2 regions of the Hymenobacter lutimineralis genome follow, and region 2 is predicted to be linked to the other one. Evidence: riboswitches for the same ligand, from Rfam matches in the RefSeq annotation. Region 2 holds a riboswitch; the other holds the start of a gene.
The links. Region 2 has a riboswitch for S-adenosylmethionine ahead of FY528_RS08660 (amino acid permease). Riboswitches for the same ligand answer to the same signal wherever they lie in the genome.

Region 1: linked by a shared signal. The riboswitch ahead of FY528_RS03060 (O-acetylhomoserine aminocarboxypropyltransferase/cysteine synthase family protein) and the one ahead of FY528_RS08660 (amino acid permease) in region 2 are both predicted to bind S-adenosylmethionine.

What each region holds. Positions count from the first base shown of each region.
Region 1 is NZ_VTHL01000002.1:175,438-180,710, forward strand. It holds gene FY528_RS03045 (erythromycin esterase family protein) at 1-1,718, opposite strand, end outside; gene FY528_RS03050 (lipocalin family protein) at 2,005-2,421, opposite strand; gene FY528_RS03055 (LysM peptidoglycan-binding domain-containing protein) at 2,651-2,941, shown strand; SAM riboswitch class I at 3,291-3,404, shown strand; gene FY528_RS03060 (O-acetylhomoserine aminocarboxypropyltransferase/cysteine synthase family protein) at 3,779-5,161, shown strand.
Region 2 is NZ_VTHL01000007.1:83,320-88,592, reverse strand. It holds gene FY528_RS08665 (CPBP family intramembrane glutamic endopeptidase) at 1-357, opposite strand, end outside; gene FY528_RS08660 (amino acid permease) at 478-1,932, opposite strand; SAM riboswitch class I at 2,227-2,319, opposite strand; gene FY528_RS08655 (DUF4890 domain-containing protein) at 2,633-3,097, shown strand; gene FY528_RS08650 (EcsC family protein) at 3,265-4,011, opposite strand; gene FY528_RS08645 (hypothetical protein) at 4,013-4,696, opposite strand; gene FY528_RS08640 (Gfo/Idh/MocA family protein) at 4,721-5,273, opposite strand, start outside.

The DNA.
Region 1 (5,273 bases), on a different contig from region 2:
TGACGGTACCCGGCCGGCTCGAACAACTGGCTTGTATACTCCAGCTCGGTCTGCACCGTGTCGAAGTTGCTGATGCGGCGGTGCGTGTACACCTGCGCCAGGTAATCCTGCTGCTCGTAGTTGGTTTCGGCCGCCTGAATCACCTTTTTCATGATGCGCTTTGGATCCTGGGACTGGGCACTTACCCGCACATTGGCCAGGGCAAAAGCGGCCGGCACCAGGTGGAGCGTGAGCTTACCCGCAGGTTGCGCCGCCAGGATGAGTGCCTCGTACCCAATGCTGCTTACCTGCACCAGCTCACCCCGCCGCACTTCCAGCCGGAAGCTCCCCTGCGCATTAGCCGTTACTCCTGCACTCCGGGCGGGCACGGCTACCGTTGCAAACGGCACCGGCCGGCCCGTTTTGCGGTCGAGCACCGTACCATTAAGCGTCAGGGCAGCCCCCGTTTTCCCAATAGGCCGAGCCGCCGGGTTCAGGCGGCCAGGAGCAACTGGAACTTCGCTGGGTTTTGCCGGGGTTTCGGCTGGCTCCGCCGCTACGGCCGGCGCGGCCCCGTGCGGCGGGTTCACCGACTTCAGGAACAGGAACCCATCCACTACTTCACTCCACGGGCCGGTTTGGGGCTTGTATTCGAAGGCATAGGTGGTCAGCACTTTGCCGGGCGCATCGTGCTTCAGGCTCACGAAAGCGTATTCCTGGCCCGTGGCCAGCAGCTCGGCTTCCAGAGTGCCCGCGGCCGGCACTGGTACGGTTTGGTAGCCGCCCATGCCCAAAAAGCCATGGGTGCCGCCACCGGCCAGCGTGCCCAGCACATACACAGCATCTTCACCCAGAGCAGCTTTCACGGCCCGGCCCATGGGCTTATAGGTTTTGATTTCCGCATCGTCGAGCTTTTCCACCTTGTTCGACAGATGCGGCAGGGCACCCCAGCAGACTACTTTTTCCTGCGGATGCTGGCGCAGATACCACAGCAGGTTGGCGGCCATCTGCGCATCACGGGGGTTGCTGTCGGCAGCTTTAAACTCGGTGGAGTCCTTCACGCCGGGGTCGTTAGCGGCGTAGTCGTGGGCGGCGGCTTGCAGGCTACGTAGGTTCTGAAGCCAGAAGGTTGCCCGTTCGCGGCGTTTAGCATCAGAACCAGCCGCCACTTTTTCCAACAAACGGCGGGCTTTGCCCAGCTGCAGATCGAAGAGTTGAATCTGGTGAGAAGGCGGAAACAGGAAATGCTCCCCCATCATGCTCAGGCACTCGTCGAGGTAGTCGTAGGCAATGCCGTCGGCTCCTTTTTCGGGTTTGAGCAACATTTCCAGCTCTTCCAGCAGTTCCTCCTGGTAAGCTCCGCTCAGCTGGTAGTCGAACCCGGCTACTTTTAGTTTACCGGGCCCTAGCAGCGGTAGCACCTCCCGAAATTCGCGGGTGCTGGTCCACACGCCAAACACGCTGTTGTCGATGGCTTCAGCGGCCGAAGTACCGGCCTCCATAGCCCGCTGAGCTCTATCAAGCTCATAAAAGCCACTTTCAAAAGCCACCGTGGTGAAGCCCAAGCGCGCCTGCAGAAACTGTAGCAGCCGGACTTTGGCCTCAAACACGTTGCCTTCGCCGTGGGTGGGCTCCCCCAGCATAACTCCCCGGGCGCCGCCTATTTCCTGGCGCAAAAATTCTAGGTCACCGAAGTCGGTATCTGTAGGACTAATGCTGCGAATGGGGTGCGCAGCCATTGCCGAGCTGGCGGGAACAGTTTGCGCTCCGCAAATCGTGGCAATGGTACTACACAGCAAGGTTAGCAGCCAGCGGTAGAGGTAATGATTGGGCGTAGAAGGCCAGGGAATAAAAGCTAATGCGCCGTAAGCTACCAAGTGGTGCCGAGTTGGCTTGCTTAGGTGAGCCATCCGACGGGGTAAAAGCTGCATGGCGCACGGCCATATATCAAAAAAGCCCTTCCGCACGAGGCAGAAGGGCTTTTTCGAGTTTTTCAGACTGCTTTTTTAAACCTGGCAGCAAAGGTTATTCTTTTTCGAGGCGCAGCTCGGCCCCCGCGGGGCTCTTCAGCGTAAGCTTGTCGTCGGTCAAGGTTACTACGTCAAAGGTGTTGCTTTGGGCACCGCCATCGGGCGTCATCGTGATTTTATTGGTTCCCTGGTCGAAAGTGTATTTGCCGGCCGTGCTGCCCGCGGGCGAGGCCATGTTGTACTGACCGTTGGCGTAGAACGTAATTCGTTCGTCTTCCTGGGCATCCGTCTGGGCTACTTTGTCGCCAGTGGCGCTCAGCTCCTTGTCGGTTTTCCAGACTTTGCTGTCGGTGCCGTAGAGCATGTTTACGCCCTCAACTTTGCCTTCTTTGCTACCACAGGACGAGGCAAACAAGGCGACCAGCACCAGCAAAGCGGCCAGGTAGCGGAATGGGTTGGTTTGATTTTTCATCGGAAAGAATAGGGAGTTGGTGAACGGAGAGAGTTCAGGGTAAGCAGCTAACTGGCACTATATAGCCAACCAGCCACTTGTGCCCCTCTTACGGCGCAGGTGCAGAAGATGTTTGCGCCCACTCGGTACAAAAACTAATTGCCCCGATCGGCGTATGAAAGCGCAACCCTGCAGGCATCTCCCTGATAGCCGGTTACTTCTCCCTACACCTTTAAACTTTCGCACCACCATGGGACTATTTGATTTCCTTTCCGACAAAGGCGAAAAAAAGCCAGTTACTCCCGTAACGAACCCCGCTCCCGCTGGCAATACTGATTTCTTCGGCAACGCCAACCAAACTACCGCAGCTACCGGTGACACCTACACCGTAGTTAGCGGCGACTCGCTCTCGAAAATTGCCAAGCACCACTACGGTGACGCTGCCAAATGGCACCAGATCTACGATGCCAACAAAGCCACTATTGGCGCCAACCCCGACCACATTGAAGTAGGCCAAGTGCTGACGCTGCCTAAGCTGTAAGCCAGAAGGCTTCCTGTTAATATCCAAAAAAGCCACGCCCCAAAGCGTGGCTTTTTTGCTGGCTTTTCGTGCTAAACCAGCAGCTGTCTTTATCCCCCAACCACTGTAGAGGCTACAGTAACCTTATTGTATCAGCCATATAATTTGCAAGCCTTGCTATCTTCAAAAAGGCACTATTTCAACAGTATTTACTGAATATCAATTTTTTATCTGTCAATACTTCAGCTACCCACGGTCTTTTCGTTTTTGAAGAAAAAATTCAAGGGCTATTGCATATGTCAAATTCATGGCTATACCTTTGCAATACCAACCCGGTACTCCCTCGCTCGCGGCGGGGTAGTTTTCATAGGATTTATACAGAAGCGGCGAGAGAACAGGCTCCGTGACCCGCTGGCAACCTTCGACCGCGCGAAAGGTGCCAATTCCTGCCCGACCAGCCTTACGGCGGCGGGGCATATAACCTTCGAGTACCATGGAAAACTCCTTCGCTTTCGCCTCTACCTTCCCCACCGCTCCGGCTGCTGCCTTACTTGCCGCTCAGCCCTGGGGTTTCCGCGTGGCGCCCTTTGGCCCAACTACCGAGCGAATGCGAATGCGCCCCTGTTGCGGCGCGTGTTGTTGCTGTTGCTAGCCTCCCGGCCTCAGCTTTCCCCCTGCCCTGCACAGCCCAGTGTTGCCGCTTTTCAACGCACTGTGGCAGTATCGCCTAACCTGACCCGCTGTTAATCAGCCGCTTTTCAGATTCGATACGGGTTCGGCTACGTGTCTTCGTAGCCCGTTTTTTCCCTGCTTTCTCTCCCGGTTTCTTTTCCCTCCGCCTTCAAATCAGCCACAACTATGTCCACGCAAAGCCTCCAGTTCGAAACGCTCCAACTCCACGCCGGCCAGCAGCCCGACCCCACCACCGGTGCCCGCGCCGTGCCGCTGTACCAGACCACCAGCTACGTATTCAAAAATGCCGAACACGGTGCCAATCTGTTTGCCCTGAAGGAGTTCGGCAACATCTACACCCGGTTGATGAACCCTACCACCGACGTGTTTGAGCAGCGCGTTGCGGCGCTGGAGGGCGGAGTAGCGGCGCTGGCCGTTTCCTCGGGGCAGGCGGCCCAGTTTATTGCGCTTAATAACATTCTGCAGGCCGGCGACAACTTCGTCTCTACCTCCTTCCTGTACGGCGGCACCTATAACCAGTTTAAAGTAGCCTTCAAGCGTCTGGGCATTGAAGTGCGCTTTGCCGATGGCGACAAAGCCGAAAGCTTCGAGGCGCTGATTGACGAGAATACCAAGGCCCTGTACTTGGAAACCATCGGCAACCCCAGCTTTAACGTGCCGGACTTTGAAGCCATTGCCGCCATTGCGCAGAAGCACGACCTGCCACTCATCGTGGACAATACCTTTGGGGCGGGCGGCTACCTGTTCCGGCCCCTGGAGCACGGCGCCCACATTGTGGTAGAATCGGCCACGAAATGGATTGGCGGCCACGGCACCTCCATTGGCGGGGTGATTGTGGATGGCGGCAAGTACGACTTCGGCAACGGCAAGTACCCCCAGTTTACGGAGCCCTCGGAGGGCTACCACGGCCTGGTGTTCAATGACGTATTCGGCAAGAACGGCCCCTTTGGCAACATTGCCTTCATCATCCGGGCCCGGGTAGAAGGCCTGCGCGACTTTGGTCCCTCGCAAAGCCCTTTCAATGCCTGGCAGCTACTCATTGGCCTCGAAACCCTGAGCCTGCGCGTAGAGCGTACCGTAGAAAATGCGCTGAAGATTGCCGAGTGGCTGGAGCAGCACCCGCAGGTAGAAGCCGTGAACTACCCTGGTCTGAAAAGCAGCCCTTACCATGGCCTGGCCCAGAAATATCTGAAGCGCGGCTACGGCGGGGTGCTCACCTTTGCCATCAAAGGCTCCAAGGAAACGGCTACGCAGTTTATCGACAGCCTGAAACTCATTAGCCACCTGGCCAACGTAGGTGACGCCAAAACGCTGATCATCCAGCCCTCGGCTACCACGCACCAGCAGCTCTCCGAAACCGAGCAGCAGGCCGCAGGCGTGACGCCCACGCTGCTCCGCCTGTCAGTGGGCATCGAGCACTTCGACGACATCCGCGCTGATCTGGCCCAGGCGTTTGAGGCGGTGAAGAATGCCGCGCCCCTGGAAAGTGCCGACAGCACGCTGCTGCCAGAGCCCGAAACGGAGCACGCGGCTCCACTGGAGGTCTAAGTCTATTTACAGGAAGAAGCCCGGCTGCCCGAATAGAGCAGCCGGGCTTTGGCCTTTTCTGCCGCAGTACCGGCACACAAGCCGCAACCCCGCGTACCGGCCGGCTTCTTTA
Region 2 (5,273 bases):
GTTAGGCAGGTGCAGCAAATCCACGAGAGAAATCACCAGAAGCATGGCCAGCACCAGCACAGGCAGCGCCACGTACAGCCACATTTGCTCCTGCCCGCGCAGCCTGATGGGCAGCCAGCGCCGGCCGGCCTGCCAGCGCATAATACCCAGCAAGGCCAGATTACCAACTACCGTCATGATAACCAGACCGGAGGCCAGGGAAAGGTGCAGGACTTTTTCGCAGAGCAGTAATAGGGGAATACCGCCCCCCAGCATCACGAGCAGATACCACCCCAGAAACGCCCAGCTTTCTTTGATGGTGGGGTAAGCTGGTGGCCTACGGGCTTTGGTCGGCGACTCAAGTACAGTTGTTGCCATTCAATAAACTGATAAGTGAAACTAAATCGGGAGTAAAGCTAAGTAGCGCCCCGGCATAAAACAGAACGGGCCGAGGTTTTCACCCCAGCCCGTAGCTGTCAATTCACTTCAGCTGCTTGCTTAGCCCGCTCGTTGCGCCGCTTGCTGCCCCAGCTTGCTGTGCTTGCGGCCGTAGCCGAAGTAGATAGCCAGTCCGATGGCCAGCCACACAGCCAGGCGCAGCCACGTTTCCCAGGGTAAGGATAACATCATAACCAAGCAGGTGACGATGCCGAGAATGGGCACTAGTGGCACCAGCGGGGTGCGGAAGCCGCGGGGCGCGTCGGGCTCTTTTTTGCGCATGATGAGCACGCCCGCGCACACCATCACGAAAGCCAGCAGCGTGCCGATGCTCGTCATCTCACCTACCACCGAAATGGGCACAAAGCCCGCGAACAAAGCAATGAACAGCCCGAGCAGCAGGTTCGACTGCAGGGGCGTGCGGAACCGCTCGTGAATGCGGGCGAAAACCGGGGGCAGCAGCCCGTCCTTGGCCATGGAGAAAAACACCCGGCTCTGACCTAGTAAGTCCACCAGAATGACGGAGGTGTAGCCGATGATGATGGCCAGAATAACCGCCGAGGAAAGCCAGGCGTAGGGCGTTTTCTCGATGGCAATGGCCACGGGCGCGGCGCTGTTCTTGAACTCGGTGTAGTTGGCCAGGCCCGTCATCACGTGGCCAAAGAGCACGAACAGCACGGTGCAAATGAGCAAAGAACCGATGATGCCGATGGGCATATTGCGCTGGGGGTTCTTGGTTTCCTGGGCCATGGTGGCCACAATATCAAAGCCGATGAACACGAAGAACACCACGCCCGCCCCGCGCAGAATGCCGCTCCAGCCAAACTCCCCAAATACACCGGTATTCTGCGGGATGTAGGGTTGGTAGTTGGCCGGATCGATGTACTGCCAGCCCAGGGCAATGAACACCAGCACCACAGCCACCTTCAGCGTCACCACCAGCGCGTTGAACCAGGCCGAGCCCGAGGTACCGCGGATGATGATGAGCGTAATGGCCAGCACGATGAGCATAGCGGGCACGTTCACGAAGCCGTGCACGGTGCTGCCATCGGCCAGCGCGGCCGTTTCAAACGGCGACATCACCAGCTGCGGGGGCAGATGAATGCCATACTTGCTCAGAAACTTGAGTAGGTACTGCGACCAGCTGATGGCCACCGTAGCAGCACCCACCGAGTATTCCAGGACCAAATCCCAGCCGATAATCCAGGCGAACAACTCGCCCATAGTGGCGTAAGCGTAGGTATAGGCCGAGCCAGCTACCGGCACCATGGCGGCAAACTCGGCGTAGCACAGGGCGGAAAAGGCGCAGCCCACGGCCGCTACCACGAAGGAAAGCGTAACGGCCGGACCAGCGTTGTTGGCCGCCGCAATACCCGTTAGCGAAAACAAACCCGCACCGATGATAACCCCGATGCCGATGGCAATCAGGTTGAAGCCGTTGAGGGTACGTTTGAGCGTGCCCGCGCCGGTTTCGGCGGCTTCCAGCCGCAGGAGTTCCAGGGACTTTTTAAGCATAAACAGGGGTGGCGAGAAGCCTGAGCTTCCCGGGTAAGTGAAGAAAATGGCGCAACCTGGTTTCTGGCAGCTGCAAAACAGACCAGCCCAGCCAGTCTAATCCGACCGGGGCATTTGCGCAACAGGAAAAACAGAGAAAGGAGCCGGCAACGGCTAGCTCAGGCCCGCAGGCAGGTTAGCTCAGCAACAACACCGCGCGCTACAACAAGCCTCAGCAGCACCAGTCAGGCACACGAAGGCAGCAGAAACGATAGGCAGAGCAGTACGGCGAGGCAAAAAGTCCACGGCAACTTGTTTTTATATGGTCAGGAGTTGGCACCGTTCCGCGGAGTGCGGGTGGTTGCCGGCGCGTCGTCGAGCCTGTCTCTCGGCGCCTCTGTATAAAAACAATCCTTCGGGCTAGAAAGAATTGATACCGCAAAGGTAGCCCCGGAATTTCCGGCCTGCAAACCGCCACCTCAGTCGCAATTTCAAGCCTTGGCCGGACGTAATGCCCTGCTAAACAAGATCCTGCTCTACCCGATGATAATTCAGGGTGAAAGTTTAACCCGAAAATTTAAATTTTTTCAGAAGGAGTTTTAGCCTGATTTCGCCGAAACTGGCACCGGAGTTGCAAACCACCCCATCGAAGCCGGTTTTGCTGTTTCAGCTGGACGCGGGCTTCTTCTCCTCAGTTGTACAATTCACTTCTTCTCTCGTCATGAAAAAAAAGCTTCTTGTCCTCCTTCTTGCCTTCTCGTTTTCCGCTGGCGTAGCGTCGGCCCAAACCACCTCGGCTCCAACTGGACCGGCTAAAATGCACCGCGGCCATAAAGGCCAGAAAGCCAACCTCACGCCCGAGCAGCGCGCCGACAAAGCCGCCAAGAAAATGGCCGAGAAGCTGAACCTTTCGGCCGCTCAAACTACGCAGGTTCGCCAGCTGCACCTGGCCCGTTTCCAGGAAATGCAGGCCCACAAGGCCCAGGCCGGCACCACCCCCGCTCCTGCCGACAAAAAGCAGCACCACGCGGCCATGAAAGCCAGCAAGCAGCGCTACGAAGCGCAGCTTAAGCAAATCCTGAGTGCCGAGCAGTATGCCAAATACACCCAGCTGCAGGCCGAGCGGATGCAGAAGCGCAAAGCTCACCGCCAGCACATGGCGGCTCCTCAGCAAGGCAAAAGCTAAGCTGCTGGTTCACGCATAAAAAAGGCCCCGACGGAAACACCGGGGCCTTTTTATGACCTAATAGACCGTCATGCTGAGCTTGGCGAAGCATCTCTACCTCTTACTAATCAATTGCCATTGCAACGAAGCGGTCGAGATGCTTCGGCTACGCTCAGCATGACGCGTATTTATGGTAGTCGTTCTTGTTCCTTCTCGGCCGCAAACCAGCGCAGGCGGTAGCAATTGATGGCAGTTTCGCCGAGCTGCTCGACCAGCTTGTAGTTGGCCACCGCTCCCACGGCCGCCCCGATGACGGGAATGAGCTGGGCCAGCTTGGCTAGGTCGATGTAGTCGCGGTACTCCTGCTGGAAGGTGCGCCAGTCGAACTCGTTGACATCGGTGGGCAGGGTGTGGCGGTAGGTTTCCCAGGTAGCTACGCGCTGGTAGATTTCGTTGCGGGTGTGCTGGGAGCTAAAGGCCAGCTGAAAGATGTGCAGCAGGAACAGCCGCTCGGAAAAGTCGCGTACATCGTGCCCGTAGAGGGCGGCTACGTCGAAAAGGAGCTTGAGCTTGAGACCGAGCAGCAGCGGAAAATCGGCGAGGCCGAGCAGGAAGCCGCCCGCGCCGGTGGCGGCACCTTCGGCGGCGGCTGTGTTGCGGTAGTAGCGGATGCGGGTGCGCACCAGGGCTTCGCGCTCGGCCAGAGCGGTATCGGGCAGGGGCTTGCGGGTGGTGTGCATAGAACCGAACAGCACGCCCTGCACCATTTTCTGGATGGCGACGGTGAGGGCCTTGTGCAGCTTTTCGGGCAGCAGGGCGTTGAGTCGCGCTTGCACCCGGCGGGTAAGGCGGCCCAGCAGCGTGGGCTTCCGCTGCATCCGTTGCTGCCAAGCTTCAAAGTCAGGTAGGGCTTGATGGTCGTAGGGGCTAGGCATTCTATCGTATCGTAAGTTGCAGGTACTTGTATTTGCTTGCCGGCAACCTTGCTAACTGCCCCGCTTCCTTTTCGGCAACTGCTGCCGGGACTACTTTTAAAAGCACTACTTGGCTACCGCTCCAACATAAATCTATTGGTATCCAATCCTGCTGATCAATGGTTATTAATGGCTTTACCCTTCCATTTACCATCTTATATATCTGCACTCCGTTAATTTCCTCCATACCCCAACCAGCGTATAAGGAAGCCATTCTGGTAAGATCAGACGAAAGCGCAGGAGTGCCCCATAAGGTATCGACCCGACCACTCTGCTGATCGACAATGTATGTTCTGGAAGATTCCCAGTATTGGCAGCGGACCAGGCACTTATGAATAGCGGCTATGCTGCCTGCATAACTGAACTCTTCCTGATCAACCTCATATTTCTCCGCCGGCTTTCCTACAAAGCTTACGGCTTTACCATTACTTAATTTTATTCTTACTGATTTCTTGGAAACTGTGACGTTGTGCCAATTCATCACAATGCTGGGTTTTGCCAGATAATGTGCTTTATCAAATGCAGCTTTCGTACTGATTTGTAAAGTATATCCTGGCTTCGCACGCAACGTAGATGGTTGCAGTACTGTAGTACTGGGATTATAGCCTGCCAAGAAACCCAGCCATAAGCTCAAAATGACCTGCATTGAATAAGTGTTTCTGGATAAGAGTTATTTCAAGCTATACACCCGCTCAATCATTTCTACCACCTTCAGGCCTTCCAGCGCATTCGTGGTAGCCAAACCGCCTTTTTGCAGGGTTTCCAGCACGTTTTCGATGACGTGGACGTGGTTGGCAGCGGAGCCCTGGTAGGCGCCGTAGTGGTTGGCGGGGTTGGTGGGGGGCAGCGCGGGTAACTGGTAGTCGCGGAGGTGGCAGTGCTCTACTTTGTCCATGTACTGGCCGCCGAGGCGCAGGCTGCCATGCTCGGCTACCACCGTGAGGGAGCTTTCAAGATTCTGGTCCCACACGGCGGTGCTGTACTGCAGCGTGCCACTGCCCCCGCGCACGAGGTCGAAGGTGACGAGGCCGGAGTCTTCGAACTCGGTGAGGTGCTGGTGGTTGAAGTCACGGAAGCGGGCCGAGATGTTGGTGATGTCGCCGAACACCCAGTAGAGCAAGTCTACAAAGTGGCTGAACTGGGTGAACAGCGTGCCCCCGTCGTGCTGGCGGGAGCCGTGCCAGGAGTCGGGCGTGTAGTACCGCTCGTCGCGGTTCCAGAAG